DNA from 4 places in the Vibrio taketomensis genome. Region 1 is predicted to be linked to each of the others. Evidence: predicted binding sites of a transcription regulator. Region 1 holds the regulator's gene; each other region holds the start of a gene.
What was found. The regulator CRP, encoded in region 1, controls carbon source genes, mostly activating them, when cyclic AMP is high. The targets are predictions, from matches to a motif close to TGTGANNNNNNTCACA.
Positions count from the first base shown of each region.

Region 2: the regulator CRP is predicted to act here: its motif matches at 2,400-2,415, upstream of cdd (cytidine deaminase).
Region 3: the regulator CRP is predicted to act here: its motif matches at 2,527-2,542, upstream of Vt282_RS05825 (NupC/NupG family nucleoside CNT transporter).
Region 4: the regulator CRP is predicted to act here: its motif matches at 1,647-1,662, upstream of deoD (purine-nucleoside phosphorylase).

Region 1 covers NZ_AP019649.1:239,158-243,073, forward strand. Annotated here, with positions in the region: gene astD (succinylglutamate-semialdehyde dehydrogenase) at 1-37, shown strand, start outside; gene Vt282_RS01115 (DUF1338 domain-containing protein) at 175-966, shown strand; gene crp (cAMP-activated global transcriptional regulator CRP) at 1,021-1,653, opposite strand; gene Vt282_RS01125 (phosphoribulokinase) at 2,006-2,875, opposite strand; gene Vt282_RS01130 (YheU family protein) at 3,013-3,225, opposite strand; gene Vt282_RS01135 (hydrolase) at 3,292-3,916, opposite strand, start outside.
Region 2 covers NZ_AP019649.1:1,363,806-1,367,721, reverse strand. Annotated here, with positions in the region: gene sbcB (exodeoxyribonuclease I) at 1-1,281, shown strand, start outside; gene Vt282_RS06365 (CidA/LrgA family protein) at 1,314-1,679, shown strand; gene Vt282_RS06360 (LrgB family protein) at 1,679-2,356, shown strand; gene cdd (cytidine deaminase) at 2,553-3,440, shown strand; partial or broken gene Vt282_RS06350 (HD-GYP domain-containing protein) at 3,517-3,916, opposite strand, start outside.
Region 3 covers NZ_AP019649.1:1,243,240-1,247,155, reverse strand. Annotated here, with positions in the region: gene Vt282_RS05835 (A24 family peptidase) at 1-304, opposite strand, end outside; partial or broken gene Vt282_RS05830 (Flp family type IVb pilin) at 261-469, opposite strand; gene Vt282_RS05825 (NupC/NupG family nucleoside CNT transporter) at 1,071-2,279, opposite strand; gene Vt282_RS05820 (glucosaminidase domain-containing protein) at 2,726-3,634, shown strand; gene Vt282_RS05815 (thiol-disulfide oxidoreductase DCC family protein) at 3,785-3,916, shown strand, end outside.
Region 4 covers NZ_AP019650.1:172,122-176,037, forward strand. Annotated here, with positions in the region: partial or broken gene Vt282_RS14535 (transposase) at 1-788, opposite strand, end outside; gene deoD (purine-nucleoside phosphorylase) at 811-1,521, opposite strand; gene Vt282_RS14545 (YbgA family protein) at 1,880-2,830, shown strand; gene Vt282_RS14550 (MerR family transcriptional regulator) at 2,820-3,620, shown strand; gene phrB (deoxyribodipyrimidine photo-lyase) at 3,631-3,916, shown strand, end outside.

The DNA of each region.
Region 1 (3,916 bases):
GCCGGAAATATTAAGTCCAGGGATTCGGTTTGATTAAGAGGGGTGGCGAAGTTTAGTGACCCATATCGTGAGTTGGAAATAAATTGATTAGCTTGCTGATTACTCAACTAGACTAATAATCAGTTCCAGCTATTCAGCCCAATTTGACAAGGAGTTGCCATGATGTCGAATTCACTGACGCCTAATGATCTGTTTCAATCATTGTGGCATGACTATACCGAACGCTTATGTCCTTCTGCTGGCAACGTACATCGCTTGCTGGAGGAAAATGAACCCCTCATCAATGACCATATTGCACTGCGCACCTTTAATCTAACATCTGTCAATTTAGAGGTGCTGGCACAACCATTTATCGAGTTAGGTTACCAAGCGTCTGGCGATTATCAATTCGTTGCCAAAAAGCTGGTGGCGAAACACTATCAGCATGCTGATGCAAATTTACCGAAAGTGTTTATTAGTGAGTTAAAGCTGGAAGAGTGTTCAACGCAGTTACAGCGAATCGTCAAGCAATTGGTTGAGCAAATTGAGCCTCAATATATGCAGGGCAGCGAGTTTCTCTATGCTGGGCGACCATGGCAGTTAACCCATCAAGAATATATGCTACTAGCAGATGAGAGCGAATATGCAGCATGGGTAGCAGCACATGGCTATGGTGCCAATCACTTTACCGTAAGTGTTAATCAATTGACTCAGTTTGCTGAGGTGCAACAGGTTAATGATTATCTTAAGTCATCAGGGTTTGTCATCAATCAATCCGGTGGTGAAGTGAAGGGTTCAGCTGACGTTTTACTAGAGCAATCCGCTACCATGGCTGATAAAGTTCAAGTCGAGTTTGAGGATGGTGTGGTGTTATTGCCCGGTGGCTTTTACGAGTTTGCTAAGCGCTATCCAATGCCTAACGGCGAGCTGTATTCCGGTTTTGTCGCCGCCTCAGCGGATAAGATATTTGAGAGTACCAACTCTTAAGAAAAAGCCACCCGAAGGTGGCTTTTTAAATGTTTGCTTACTCACATCCGTGAATTAGCGAGTTCCGTACACAACGATCGTTTTACCGTGAGCAGAAATTAGGTTTTGCTCTTCAAGCATTTTCAGAATGCGACCTACGGTTTCGCGAGAACAGCCAACGATTTGGCCGATTTCTTGGCGAGTGATCTTGATTTGCATACCGTCAGGGTGCGTCATCGCATCAGGTTGTTTCGCTAGGTTTAGTAGCGTTTGTGCAATACGACCAGTTACATCTAGGAATGCTAGGTCACCCACTTTTTGGCTAGTCACTTGTAGACGACGAGCCATTTGCGAAGACAGGCGCATTAGGATGTCTGGATTAACTTGAATCAGCTGACGGAATTTCTTGAATGAAATTTCAGCAACCTCACAAGGAGATTTAGCACGAACCCAAGCGGTACGCTCTTGATCTTCTTCAAATAGACCAAGCTCACCGATGAAATCACCTTGGTTTAGGTAAGAAAGGATCATTTCCTTACCTTCTTCGTCTTTGATAAGTACCGCAACAGAGCCTTTAACGATGTAGTACAACGTTTCAGCTTTTTCGCCCGCGTGAATTAGCGTGCTTTTTGACGGGTACTTATGAATATGACAGTGTGAAAGGAACCACTCTAATGTTGGATCGGTTTGAGGTTTACCTAGAACCATAATATCTCACTTCCTCTGCAGGGTACGCTTGCGCTTTCCATGTTTTACCTATGCCCAATTGGGATAACTAGGATAAGAGCACTTATCTGGTGCTGCAAGCTATCTTGTGTTTCGGCTACAAATAGTATCCTTTTTCCCGAATCATTTCTTGATTTTAATCGGGTAGTCGCTGAAATTTTGTACGCAAAAACGTGCACATGATCACGGTATGAAAAGTAATCGTGTTTATATACAACCAAGTGATACCAAAATACCAATCTTGGAGTGTTGGCGCTTTTAGTCAGCGTACTTTTGCATGCAGAGGAGCGCTAGCAAAAACGCGTATTTTATGGCGGGTTGGCTATACAACTTGTCAGCCAATTTTTCCGGTTTCTATCAGTTGCTGTAGGATTGGCCGAACGATTAATTCCATCGCGAAACTCATTTTTCCCCCCGGCACAACAAGCGTGTTATGACGAGACATAAATGAGCCATCAATCATTGCCAATAGGTAAGGGTAGTCGACATTTTTGAAGCCGCGTAGGCGAATTACAACGAAGCTTTCATCTAGGCTCGGAATACCTTTCGCATCAAGTGGGTTTGAGGTATCGACGGTCGGTACGCGTTGAAAGTTGATGTGAGTACGCGAAAATTGCGGAGTAATATAGTTTAAATAGTCATCCATTGATCGCACAATCGAGTCCATCACCGCTTCACGAGAGTGGCCTCGATCTCGAGTATCGCGCACAAATTTTTGAATCCATTCAAGGTTAACGATCGGCACCATGCCGATTAGAAAGTCGACGTGCTGTGAAACATTCACCTCACCATCGACGACACCACCATGTAAACCCTCATAGAAAAGCACATCACTATTTTCCGGTAGTTCTTGCCATGGCGTAAACGTACCAGGCATTTGGTTGTAGGGGACGGCTTCATCAAAGGTGTGTAAATAGCGGCGTACTTTACCTGTGCCATCAGCACCGTATTGACGGAAAAATTCAGCGAGTGCGGGAAAATCGTTGGCTTGAGGGCCAAAGTAGCTGATGTGTCGACCTTGCTCACGAGCTTTGCGGATCTCAATATCCATCTCTGGGCGTGTAAAACGATGGAAACTATCCCCTTCAACCCATGCAGGTCTAATGTCCATCATATTGAACATTTTACGAAAAGCTTCAGAAGTGGTGGTAGTTCCTGCCCCGGATGAGCCTGTTACGGCGATAATTGGATGCTTAGCTGACATGACAAACCCTGTCTAAATAACGTTATTGTTTGTTGTTATTTTGCGATGATCTCGATTAGAGCATCACCGTTTTCAGCTACTTGGTATAACACACAAAGGTTACATTTTTAAACTTTTATTTAAAAAGCGTAAAGCAGTTAAAACTTCTGCTTGAGTTGAATATCGACCGTCTCGTGTAATTCAGAAAAAACAATCACAGCTTCACCGGTTTGCAATTGAGCTTTCACTTGATCAACTTTATCTTGCAGAGAGATTTCGACTTCGCCGTAATCAGTACCCTCACGGAGAACGAATTCGCGGATAAGATTATCAAGCGTATCGGGTGCAATCTCTTGCCAAGGAATAATCATAAAGACCTCTTAATTCTATGATCGTATTTCTATCAGCGGGTGGGCAGCGTATATCGCTGCCCTACATTATGCGGTTTTCAGTGCTTGATAGTAAGCAGGAAGTGTTTCCTCTAACCAGAAACGAGGCTTGAGCATAGAGCCAGTTACAAAGCCGACATGACCGCCATTGTCCATTAATCGATAATCGATGTTATCTGGCAGAACAAAATGGGGTATTACCGCATCAGTCATGAAAGGATCATCTTTAGCGTGAATGATCTGAGTTGGTAATTTGATTTGCTGTAGGCGGTGGATACCGGAGCAGCGTTGATAATAATCTTCAGCATTTTTAAACCCATGCAGAGGGGCGGTGACAAGATCATCAAAATCAGACAGTTTGGTCACACGTTTGATGCTCTGATAGTTGAGTCCTAACTCGCCTTTGAGCATATGGTGTTTACGCAGCGCATTACGTTTCAGAGATTTAAGTAAATAGGCTTTATACAGTTTCGAAAAGCCTTGCTCGATGCGCAGTGAACAGGCAGCAAGATCGAGTGGCGCTGAGACAATGGTTGCGGCATTCAACAGCGGGTTGTCTGCGTATTCTGCGAGGTAATTGGCCAGCATATTGCCACCCAAAGAGATTCCTATTGCGACTTTGCTCTGCTCGGGAAATTGCTGATGGATGTGCTGAAGGAAAAATCGAGCATCT
Region 2 (3,916 bases), 1.1 Mb from region 1:
TGCCAACCTCCAAGCGATTACTTGCCTTCTCCAGAGGCTGCGTTGATCACGGGTATTACTCCTCAAACCGCCGTTACTAAAGGGTTATCAGAGCCTGAATTTATCGCACAAATTCATCAGCAGCTTGCAACACCAAATACCATTAGCCTTGGCTATAACAGTATTCGTTTTGATGATGAAGTGACTCGATATACTTGCTACCGCAACTTCTTTGACCCATACGCTTGGAGCTGGCAAAACGGCAATTCTCGTTGGGATCTATTGGATGTCATGCGCGCTTGTCATGCGTTGCGCCCAGAAGGGATCGAGTGGCCAGAAAACGAAGACGGCTTTACGAGTTTTAAGCTCGAACATCTATCCGTCGCTAATGGCATTGAACATAGCAATGCTCACGATGCAATGGCTGACGTTATTGCCACTATCGAAATGGCGAAAAAGGTCAAAGCGGCACAGCCAAAGCTGTTCGATTATTTCTTATCAATGCGCCACAAGAAAAAGCTCAATGAGTTAATTGATATCGTAAATATGACCCCTCTAATGCACGTATCAGGCATGCTGGGTCGCGAGTGTCATTATACCAGTTGGATTGTCCCTGTTGCGTGGCACCCAACCAATCAAAATGCAGTTATTGTCGTTGATTTAGCCAAAGATCCCAAACCACTACTAGAGCTTGATGCTGACGCATTGAGAGAACGCCTATACACCAAACATACTGACCTAGCAGAAGACGAGCTACCAGTACCTGTTAAACTGGTGCATATCAACAAATGCCCTATTCTCGCTCCTGCTAAAACACTCACCGCAGAAAATGCAGGGAAAATCGGCATCAATCGCGAACAGTGTTTAGAAAACCTGCAGCTTTTGCGTCAACATCCAGAATTGCGTGAAAAACTAATCGGTTTATTCGCAACAGAACGTGAATATGAAACGCAAAACGATGTTGATACTCAGCTATACGATAACTTCTTCTCACCAGCCGATCGCGCAGCGATGGACATTATTCGTCAAACACCAGCAGAGCAGTTAGCTGATCTTGATCTGGAATATAGTGATGCGCGTATCGCCCCACTATTGTTTAGATATCGTGCTCGTAACTACCCATGGACGCTCAACGAAAACGAACAACTTCGTTGGCAAAATCACTGTCAGGATTACTTCCAAAGTCGCATAGACGACTACATGATAAATCTTGAAAACTTAGTTCATGAACATGAAAGTGATGAAAAGAAAATCGCTCTATTAAAATCCGTCTATCAATATGTCGAGAAACTTGTTCTCTAGATTTTCTTTCTTTTTGCTGGCGGCGCTCTTATATGGCTCTCAATTTACTTAAATATATCGTCTCAATGGCACTGATTCTCGCGTGTCTTTGGGCTGGTATATCGATTCAACAACTGGTTGGTACTTCGATACCAGGCAGTATTATTGGCATGATCATTCTATTTGGCTTGTTGGCGAGTGGGATTGTTTCAGGTGACTGGGTAAAACCGAGTGCAACTCTATTCATCCGTTACATGATTTTGCTTTTCGTGCCCATCAGCGTAGGGTTGATGAACCACTTCGATACTTTAATAGATAACGCACTACCGATCCTCGCTGCAGCTGTAGGAGGCACTCTGTTAGTTCTGATTTGTTTAGGGCTAATGCTTGATCGAATGTTGAAGCGAGGACAGAAATAATGTGGATGCTCGTCACCATCGTTACATTCTTTTTCGCTCGTTGGGTTAGCCGAAAATTCAATACACCAATTTTCAACCCGCTTATCATCAGTATCGCGATAATTATTCCTGCATTAATATACTTTAAAGTCCCATTTGATACCTATTATGCTGAGAATGAATGGCTTAGCTTCGCGCTGCAGCCCGCTGTCGTCGCGCTTGCCTATCCGCTCTATGAGCAATTACCCCAGATACGTGCCAATTGGCGCATAGTTACTCTTGCCTGTAGCGTTGGTAGCATTATGTCAATGCTAACCAGTACGCTTATCGCTATTTCTCTAAAAGCCGATATCACTTTGATCGCCAGTCTACTTGGTAAATCAGTGACAACTCCAATCGCTATGGAAGTATCACGTAACTTAGGTGGTGAGCCAGCCATTGCTGCGATTCTGGTTCTTTTAGTCGGACTGTTTGGGGCAATTCTTGCTTATCCGATTTACAACCTACTCAATATCACCCATCCCATTGCCAAAGGCCTAACCATGGGCACGGTTTCTCACGCTCTCGGTACTGCGACTTGCGCGGAGAAAAATGGCGAAGACGCAGCATTTAGCTCTTTAGCTCTAGTGCTATGCGGTGTGATTACTTCAGTTTTAGCTCCTAGTTTCTTCACGCTTGCTCTTTGGCTAAGTGCGTAGCCTAAATTTTCACCTATCAAGCTATCCTAGGTCACACAACTTGTGTGACCTCACTCCAACTATGTAATAATGTAATCTATATTTTGTATAATGATTTTGATCACGGTTTATTGCTAAGACCATCATAAAATGTAAATACAGAGATACTGAGATCTCATGCTCTCACTATCGCATACGAATAATTGAAGGATTTCTTATGAGAACCCGTATCGAGCAGGCATTACAAAACCTACCAACAGAAGTAGCTGAGTACCTTTCACCGATCGTATTAGCACAAGATTTTGATGCAACGCTGAGCGAAGACCAGTACCAACAGTTACTGACGCTATCCCAATTAAGCGATGCTGCATTACGCGTTGCTTTACTCCCTCTAGCGGCAGCTTATTCGTACGCTCCGATTTCAAATTTCTACGTGGGAGCGATCGTGCGTGGATTAACGGGTCGCCTATATTTTGGTGCCAATATGGAATTAGCTGGTGCACAGCTTGGTCAAACCGTTCATGCAGAGCAATCTGCCATTAGTCATGCGTGGATGAAGGGTGAACAAGGTGTCTCAGATATCACCATTAACTTCAGCCCATGTGGTCACTGTCGCCAGTTTATGAATGAACTAACGACGGCGAACAATTTAATTGTTCAACTACCAAAACGTGAAGAGATGACGCTACAGCAATACCTTCCAGAGTCTTTTGGCCCAGCAGATTTGGGGATTGACGCAGGTTTAATGGCAAAAGTAGATCATGGTAAATCATGTAATGAAGAAGACTCTTTGGTAACGGCAGCACTGAGTGCTCTCAACTCTAGCCATTCACCATATACTCACAATTACAGCGGCGTCGCGATTAAACTTAAAGATGGTCGTATCTATCGTGGTAGTTACGCAGAGAACGCAGCGTTTAACCCTAGCCTACCGCCATTACAAGTCGCGCTTGGCCAGATCCTACTTTCAGGTAACACTTTTGAATCAATTGAAAGTGCTGCTCTGGTAGAAATGAGCGATGGTTCGATTAGCCACCTAGCAGATACACAAGCTTCATTAGAAGTGATCAATCCAGATATCCCGCTAACGTACTTGGCTATCTAATTATCAAGATAAAAAAAGCGCTCTATGAATACATCGAGCGCTTAATCTTTTATTTATGGTGATCGAGTATTTAAACTTAAAGATCAAAAAATGGCATCGCATCCACTTCCAAATTATGAGGCGCAATTGCCTTTTCAATCTTACATTGGCTATGTTTCAAATCTACGTAATTAACCTCGATATATCGCTTGTATTTTCTTGAGTAAAAACACTTCACTTCAGGTTTTAGAGGCTCATCAGGGTTGGATGTCCAAACTATACCTACGCGCCCATCATTGAGTTCGACGATCGAACCAACAGGATAGACGCCAATGCAGTTGATAAATTTATAAACCAAATCTTTATCTAGATGGTTTGGGGTCAGGCTCAATAACACCTTAAAGGCTTCGGCTGAACTCATTCCTTTTTTATAGCAGCGATCGGCGGTTAACGCGTCATAAATGTCAACAATACCACTCATACGACCATGCATTGGC
Region 3 (3,916 bases), 1.0 Mb from region 1:
GCAAAAATGCGATTGCTAACTTACTGTCTCCCCCACCCCATATCGAAAATCCATATAGAGCGAGTAGCACTAAACATCCAATAACAATATTTAATAAAGCGAACTGTGAAAAACCAATCAGCAAACTGACACAAAGTATTGAAAGGCATAATTTATTTGATATTGTTCTCGTCAATATATCTGCATATATCACTGAAGATAGGATGGCTAACAATAGCCATCCTACATAAAAGCTTTGCTTAACATCTATATGTACTGCATTACTTTGCGGCCGTGATATTATCTGAAATAAAACCCATAGCATCCGTTAGCGCTTTCTTTAACCCAGTAGTATCGGATGCAAAACAGCTAGTACTAATGCAGATACAGCAACACCAATAATTGCGTATTCAATGGCGGTTACACCACGTTGGTCGTTTCTAAATTTCTCGACCGCGAGTTGAGTATTGATAAATAATTTAGTTAACATTTTGTACCTCGACGTTGTTTTCACTAACAGAGACTTGCTCTTTCCTTGACGAGATAATTATGAGTGAAGAATATCAGCAGTTACAATTAATGCTTGTTTGATATTTTTGAAAAAATAACTCTTTGACCTACAAATTATTCAAAATATATTTTTGGTTGCGTAAGCACCGTCTCAATTTTGATATAGTTTATTTATAAATATATCATTTAGTTTTGACTTTTGGAATCAATGCTGACAAAAGTAATTTATTCGCAAAAATTTGATTTAATAACGTGATATCGATCTCACATTGTATATTTTCACTAATACTTTGGATTGAAGCCTTTCTTTACAAAAAAATAAACTATTTACTCTATTTTTACCATTTTGAGTCACAACCTATGGACTATCTGTAAAATTTGTGTACCGAGATAATTATTCGTTACTTCATTGCCCTTTAGTCTTCGGAGAAATGCGGTTGGACTTTCTATTCTGATGCTGAAATTTTCTAATCAACATATCGATAATTTGCGCCTAGGCGCTGTTTATCTCAATCTCCTAAACGCCAGATACAAAAAAGCCCGCTCAATGGCGGGCTTCTGAGCTGAATCAGCACTGACGATTACAGAGCAATAAACAAACCAGCTAGCGCAGCGCTCATCATATTTGCAAGTGTCGCGGCAATAACTGCACGTACACCTAACTTCGCAACTTCTTGACGACGCTCTGGAGCCATTGCGCCAATCGAACCTAGTGAAATCGCAATTGAGCCGATGTTTGCAAAACCGCAAAGTGCAAAGGTAATGATCACTTGGCTGTGAGCAGACAATGTATCGCGCACGCTCACAAAATCAAGGAAGGCAACAAACTCATTCAATACTGTTTTCTGACCAATCAACGCCGCCGCTGTAAACACGTCATCCATTGAGATACCAGCAAACAACGCTAGTGGTGCAAAGATGTAACCAAAAATCGTTTGTAGCGTCAGGTTTTCAATGCCGAATAGAGCACCTACTGCTTCAAAACCTGCGTTGATCATTGCGATCACACTGACAAACGCAATCAGCATCGTACCGACCGCAACCGCAACTTTTACACCATTCATCGCACCTGTTGCCAATGCGTCAACCATGTTGCTATCGGTGCTTTTCTCTAGCTTAATCTCTTGTTGCGCAGCTGAAACTTCACGCTCTGGCACCATCATTTTTGCCATCAAAAGACCGCCCGGCGCTGCCATAAAGCTTGCCGCGATGAGGTATTTTAGTTCAATGCCTAGTGCGGCATAACCACCCAACACTGAGCCGGCTACCGATGCCATGCCGCCAACCGTTACAGCAAACAATTCAGAGCGCGTCATTTGCGGCAAGAATGGGCGTACCACCAGCGAAGCTTCGCACATTGAAAGGAAGATGTTGCTCGTTGCGGCCAACGATTCCACTTTTGATGTACCCAGAAGACGCGCAATACCGCCACCAATCACTAAGATTAGCTTTTGCATCACACCAAGGTAATAAAGTAGAGAAATAATGGCTGATAGGAAAACAATCAACGGTAGAACGCGAATTGCGAAAATGAAGTTGCCCTTCGCTAAGTCACCAAAAACGAAACCAATACCCTCGTCAGCAAACGACAAAAGGCCTGAAACACCGTTACTAATTGCGCCTAATAGAGACTGGCCAAGCGGAAAGTACAGCACCAAAGCGGCGAAACCTGCTTGAAGAGTAAATGCACCGAGAATTGTGCGCCAATTGATGCTTTTACGACTATCTGAAAGTGCATATGCACACGCTAAAATCGCTAAGATGCCCGCTAAGCTGTAGATGATTTGCATTATGTTACCTTGCTATGTATCTGTGCTAACTATCTGAATTTAAAGCGAACCAAAAATTAGACGCGCACGAGTGCAGGCAACATCGCAAAATGTTGTCTTGCCCGATAGCGGATTTATGGCCCGTAAACGCTCACAGTTACGCTGGGCCCTGTTCCTTGGGGCAAGTATCCATTTTGCAGCCGTTTGAAAGCTGATTAGGAAAACGATTACGTTCCTAATCGCGCGGAGTATAGTGACTCTATGAGAATGTGACAATGGTCACTTGCGTAAAAACTGAGGAATTGCGTCCGTTCGATAAAAAAATGACCATTTACCGCGATAAATCAATGCCACTGAAATCTTAGAGCTAAGATTTGATCGCATAATATGGCAAACAAAATGCAATTAGGCTTATATAATCAAAGCTCTGAGTCACTTGGCTATAACAACTTTTAGGAGGGATATTGATGTCCTCACTTTTACAATCACATGCTAAAACGCTCTTATGTCTTTTTTTGTTTTCATGCTCAACGCATGCAGCCTCAACGTTGCCTGCCTCTCCGGAACAAATTAGCGCTCCCTACCCTCATATTAAAGTCCAAGAACTGAGCTCTGCTGAGCAGCTCATTGCTGATTTTAAACAGCATAACTACCAACTAAAACTGGTTACTGCTGACAAAACTGTTCCTAGCTACTTTGTTGAAAATCTGCCTAATGATTTGAATAATTTGCCAGTAGAAGAGAAAACTACAGGATTTATCCGCCTACTGCTGCCAACAGTAAAAGCGGTGAATAACCAAATTCTATTAGTCAGAAATGAGTTAAAAGCGTTAGAAAGCAAGCCAAAATCCGCTTGGACAGAAGCTGAACAAGCTTGGGTAGAGAACCTGATGCATTCTTATGACGTCAAGACCAACAATATCGGAGATCTATTGCTACAAGTCGATATTATTCCGATCGGTATGGTGCTTGCGCAAGGTATTGATGAAAGTGGTTGGGGCACCAGTCATTTCGCGGTGAAAGGCAACAGTTTATACGGAGAACATCTTCCTGCTCACGGTGGTAAATACCTTACAACTCCTGGCGGTCACGTAAAAGTTGCCGCGTTTGACAACCTATACGCTGGTACAGCAAGTTATATCCACAACCTCAATACTACGCGCGCTTATGAACAGTTGTGGCAACTTCGTAAACAGCTTCGCGAGCAACAGAACTTAAATGGATACCGACTGGTTGCAGCCTTGTCGCACTACTCCACACGTGGCGAAGCTTACGTCGACAATCTACGCGCACTGATCAAACATCATCAGCTTGATAACTTTGACCAGCTAAAATTAGACAGCAACCACGCGACTCGAATCCGTTTTAGCCACTAACGACACTATCGGTGACCGTCATTCGTTTCACGTAAGCCAGCGTCACTACGACGCTGGTTTTCTTCACGCTAGTATTAAAATCGGGCTTTATTTGATCAGAGTAGCGCCCGCCGCGTAAGTAACTGGCATGTATGTGAAAGGAATGATGTTTTGAACAAAGTAACCATTTTCTACGACGCTTCATGCCCACTCTGTGTGAAAGAGATGACGTCACTAAAATACCACCTCGGCACACACGCAAAATTTGTGAACGTACTCAACGCTGAAGCAATGAAGCATCAC
Region 4 (3,916 bases), on a different replicon from region 1:
CGTTCTAGCAATGAGCTTTCGGGCTGATAGTTTAGAGCAACATAACGGGCAGGTGAGCGAAAAGGGTTGTGTTCCAATTCGCCCTCTGGTGAATCGGTCAGCGAGTAGTTAACGTTTTGGAATAGAATATACCCTGACTGGGCGTCTCCGCTTGCTAGCCAATAAACCCCATTATTGCTTTTAGGTTGCAGCGGAACAAAAAATGACCCTAACTCAAATTTACTCGCATGGTTGAGCCAGCGTTGATCGAACATGGCCAATTTACTGCGACAGCGGCTGGCAATGTGTTCAATATGATCGTAAAAGGATTTTGGATTGATATGCAGTTTTCGGCAGATTTCGCGCACGGAATAGCCAGTAAACAGTAAGCCCAGTAGGCTTTCTTGTAGAGCCAGTTTACGGTTGCTACTTGACCATTTATCAACAAAAGTACTCTGACAGCATTTGCAGCGATAGCGTTGACGTTCACCGCTGTAGCCAAATGCATGGTACAAATGTTTATGGGTGTGGATGGTTAAACCAAAGTTCTCGCACGCTTTATTGCGACATCCCGGCAGGTCTGCATTTTGGTCTGCTTTTATGCGCTGGAATTCTTCGAGCACATCTTGGTTATTAAGTAAGGGGGGAAACGCACCGCACTCACGACATACCATAGCTGGTCGCTTAGGGTTAGTTTGCTGCACAATGTAACGATGTGCATCACTCAATCCAAAGTTGTCACACGCCAATGTTTTACAGAAGTTGAGTTGTAACCCTTCCACTGCTTGTGGCAAATCACCAGCGCTCACGAACACCCCCTCGTGTTATTTATTAAATATTGATAGCGGTTTCTAATGCCACTTTCATCATGTCATTGAATGATTTCTGACGTTCTTCAGAGCTGAGTTTTTCACCACGAATGATATGGTCAGAAACCGTCAAAATAGTCAGTGCTTTTGCACCAAGATCGGCAGCAACGCCGTAAATACCAGCGGCTTCCATATCTACGCCAAGAATGCCCAGTTTTTCCATTTTTTCGAAAATGTCAGCTTCAGGGGTGTAGAATAAATCTGCTGAGAAGATGTTACCCACTTTTACCGGAACATTTTGCGCGCGAGCTTGATTCACAGCCGTTTCTAATAAGCCAAAGTCAGCGATAGCAGCAAAATCATGATTGTTAAAGCGAATACGGTTTACTTTTGAGTCAGTCGATGCACCCATGCCGATAACAACATCCATCAGATTTACGTCATCACGCACCGCACCACAACTACCAACACGAATCACGTTTTTCACACCATATTCGGCAATAAGTTCGTGAACATAGATACAGCAAGATGGAATACCCATACCGTGACCCATGACAGATACGCGTTGGCCTTTGTAAGTACCGGTATAACCAAACATATTACGAACATCACACACTTGTTTTACGTCGTCTAAGAATGTTTCAGCGATGTATTTTGCGCGTAGTGGATCGCCAGGCATTAGAACTGTTTCTGCGAAATCACCAGGTTGTGCATTGATATGTGGGGTAGCCATAAGATTGCTCCGTTTGATGTGAAGTTCAACAGACGTGAACCACATTATTGCGTGGTTATAACTAAATTTGTTGAACATTAAAACTGTTTGTTGAGGCAATACTAGCGAGGTAAATCCATAAGCCATGAGACTTACATCACATTAATTCGTGTTCAGAAGTTAATTTTAGCTGTTGATAACTAAATCTGTTGATTCTTTTAGCGCAATCGATTTCGAAAAAAAATGGCTTTGGGTTGATCGATTTTTGTCTTGTTGTACGTAGAAGTTGTACCAAATTTATTTTTGTATAATTTTAACAATTGCATCTATAGTTATACATAAATTAAATATGTATAACACGCTGGCTAACAGGAGAACCATGGAAAAAGAAATTAAAGTAGGGGTAAGCGCTTGCGTTTTGGGTGAAAACGTTCGTTTTGATTCCGGGCACAAGCTCAGTCGCTTTGTCACCAAAGAGCTAAGCGATCACTTTGAGTTTGTATCGGTTTGCCCTGAAGTCGAGTCAGGTATGCCTGTGCCGCGTCCTACAATTCGCCTGATGACCAATGAAGAGCGTCTGATTTTGGTTGAGACCAAAGATCCTACCAAGGACCACACTCAATCGATGCTGGACTTTTCGACTAGACGCATCGAGCAACTTAAAAAAGAAGATCTATGCGGTTACATCGTGTGCGCCAAATCGCCAACTTGCGGTATGGAGCGAGTTAAGGTGTATGGCAAAAACAACGCTGACAAGGTGGGTATAGGTCTTTACACCAAAGAGTTGATGGAGCGAATGCCTTGGCTTCCTGTTGAAGAGGACGGCAGGCTCAATGATCCGGTACTGAAAGAGAACTTCGTTACGCGTGTTTACTGTCTGCATGATTTTTACGAATCGATGGGTGGAGAGCCGACTGCTGGTAAAATTGTCGCGTTTCACTCTCGTTACAAGCTCACGTTAATGGCTCATCACCCTGAGTCATACAAGTCTCTTGGTTCTCTGGTGGCGAACGTTGCCCAGTATGACATTGATGAATTTTATCAACTTTACCGCACTGGATTAATGCAAGCGATGGCAAATCGTGCGAGTCGTAAAAATAACACCAATGTGCTCATGCACATTCAAGGTTACTTCAAACGAGATTTGAATAGTGATGAGAAAGCCGAGTTATGTCAGGTGATCGAAGATTATCGAATTGGTGTGTTGCCGCTTCTTGCTCCGCTTACGTTGTTGAAACACCATATGAATCGCAACTCAATTGATTATCTCAAACAACAAAAATTCTTAAATCCATATCCGGAGGAGTTACGTTTACGCTATGGGTTGTAAAGATAAGCTATATGCAATTCGTGAGGTGTCTGAATTAACGGGAATCAAGCCTGTAACTCTCAGAGCTTGGCAGCGTCGGTACAATATTATTAAACCGCACCGCACCGAAAAAGGACACCGCCTGTATACCGCCGAGCACATTGAGCAAATTAAGGTCATACAGGGCTGGTTGGCAAAGGGGGTTGCGATTGGCAAGGTCAAAGTACTGCTTGAGAACAACACCCAAACGACAGACTTTGAAGTTGAAGGGCAAGATACGCTTGTCGAGTCGGAGGCGCTTCTTGCGGCTCTAGCGGACCTTAATCAAGCAAAAGCAGAGTCGATTCTCGGACAAGTTTGTAAAGATTATCCGTTGCCCATCGTACATGCTCGGCTTGTCATTCCGGTGTTTGAGGCAATAGAGCAAGTTAAGCGAAGTCAACAAAGTTTACAGTATGGCCTCTTTTTATCATTACTGATGCACAAACTGTCGACCATTTTGCAGGCGGAAAACAAAGTCGCTCGTCGGGGCAAATGTCTGCTATTGAGTTTTGATGCATTAGGCTCGATTGAGATGCGTTTTTGGGCACTAGAGCTGGCGGAGCAAGGGTACAACATTAGCTTGGTTGAGTCTGTCGATGATGTGTCGGCATTAATTGAAGCGGATTGTGGTAGTTCAATCCCTTCGCTCGCGATATTTGCATCACAATCACCAACTCAAGTCCAAATAACCAGCATCAAAGAAATGAGTGCTAACTGGGGCGATAGGTTACACCTGAGCCCATTGATAAGCGCGCTAGTGGAAATGTAAGAGAACCGCCATGAATATCGTTTGGTTTCGCCGAGATTTACGAGTAGAAGACAACACCGCTTTGTATCATGCGATGTCTTCTGAACAGCCTGTGGTGGCCGTATATATTGCAACGCCCCTAACATGGTCTGAGCATAATAAAGCACCACTTCAAGCGGATTTAATATACCGCCGTCTCGAGGTTTTACAGCGTGAGCTAGCAGCGTTAAACATTCCGTTATTGTTTCACGAAGTTGAAAGTTTCACAGACAGCGCAAAATGGCTTGCGAGTTTCGCTCAGCAAACTGGTGCGCAGG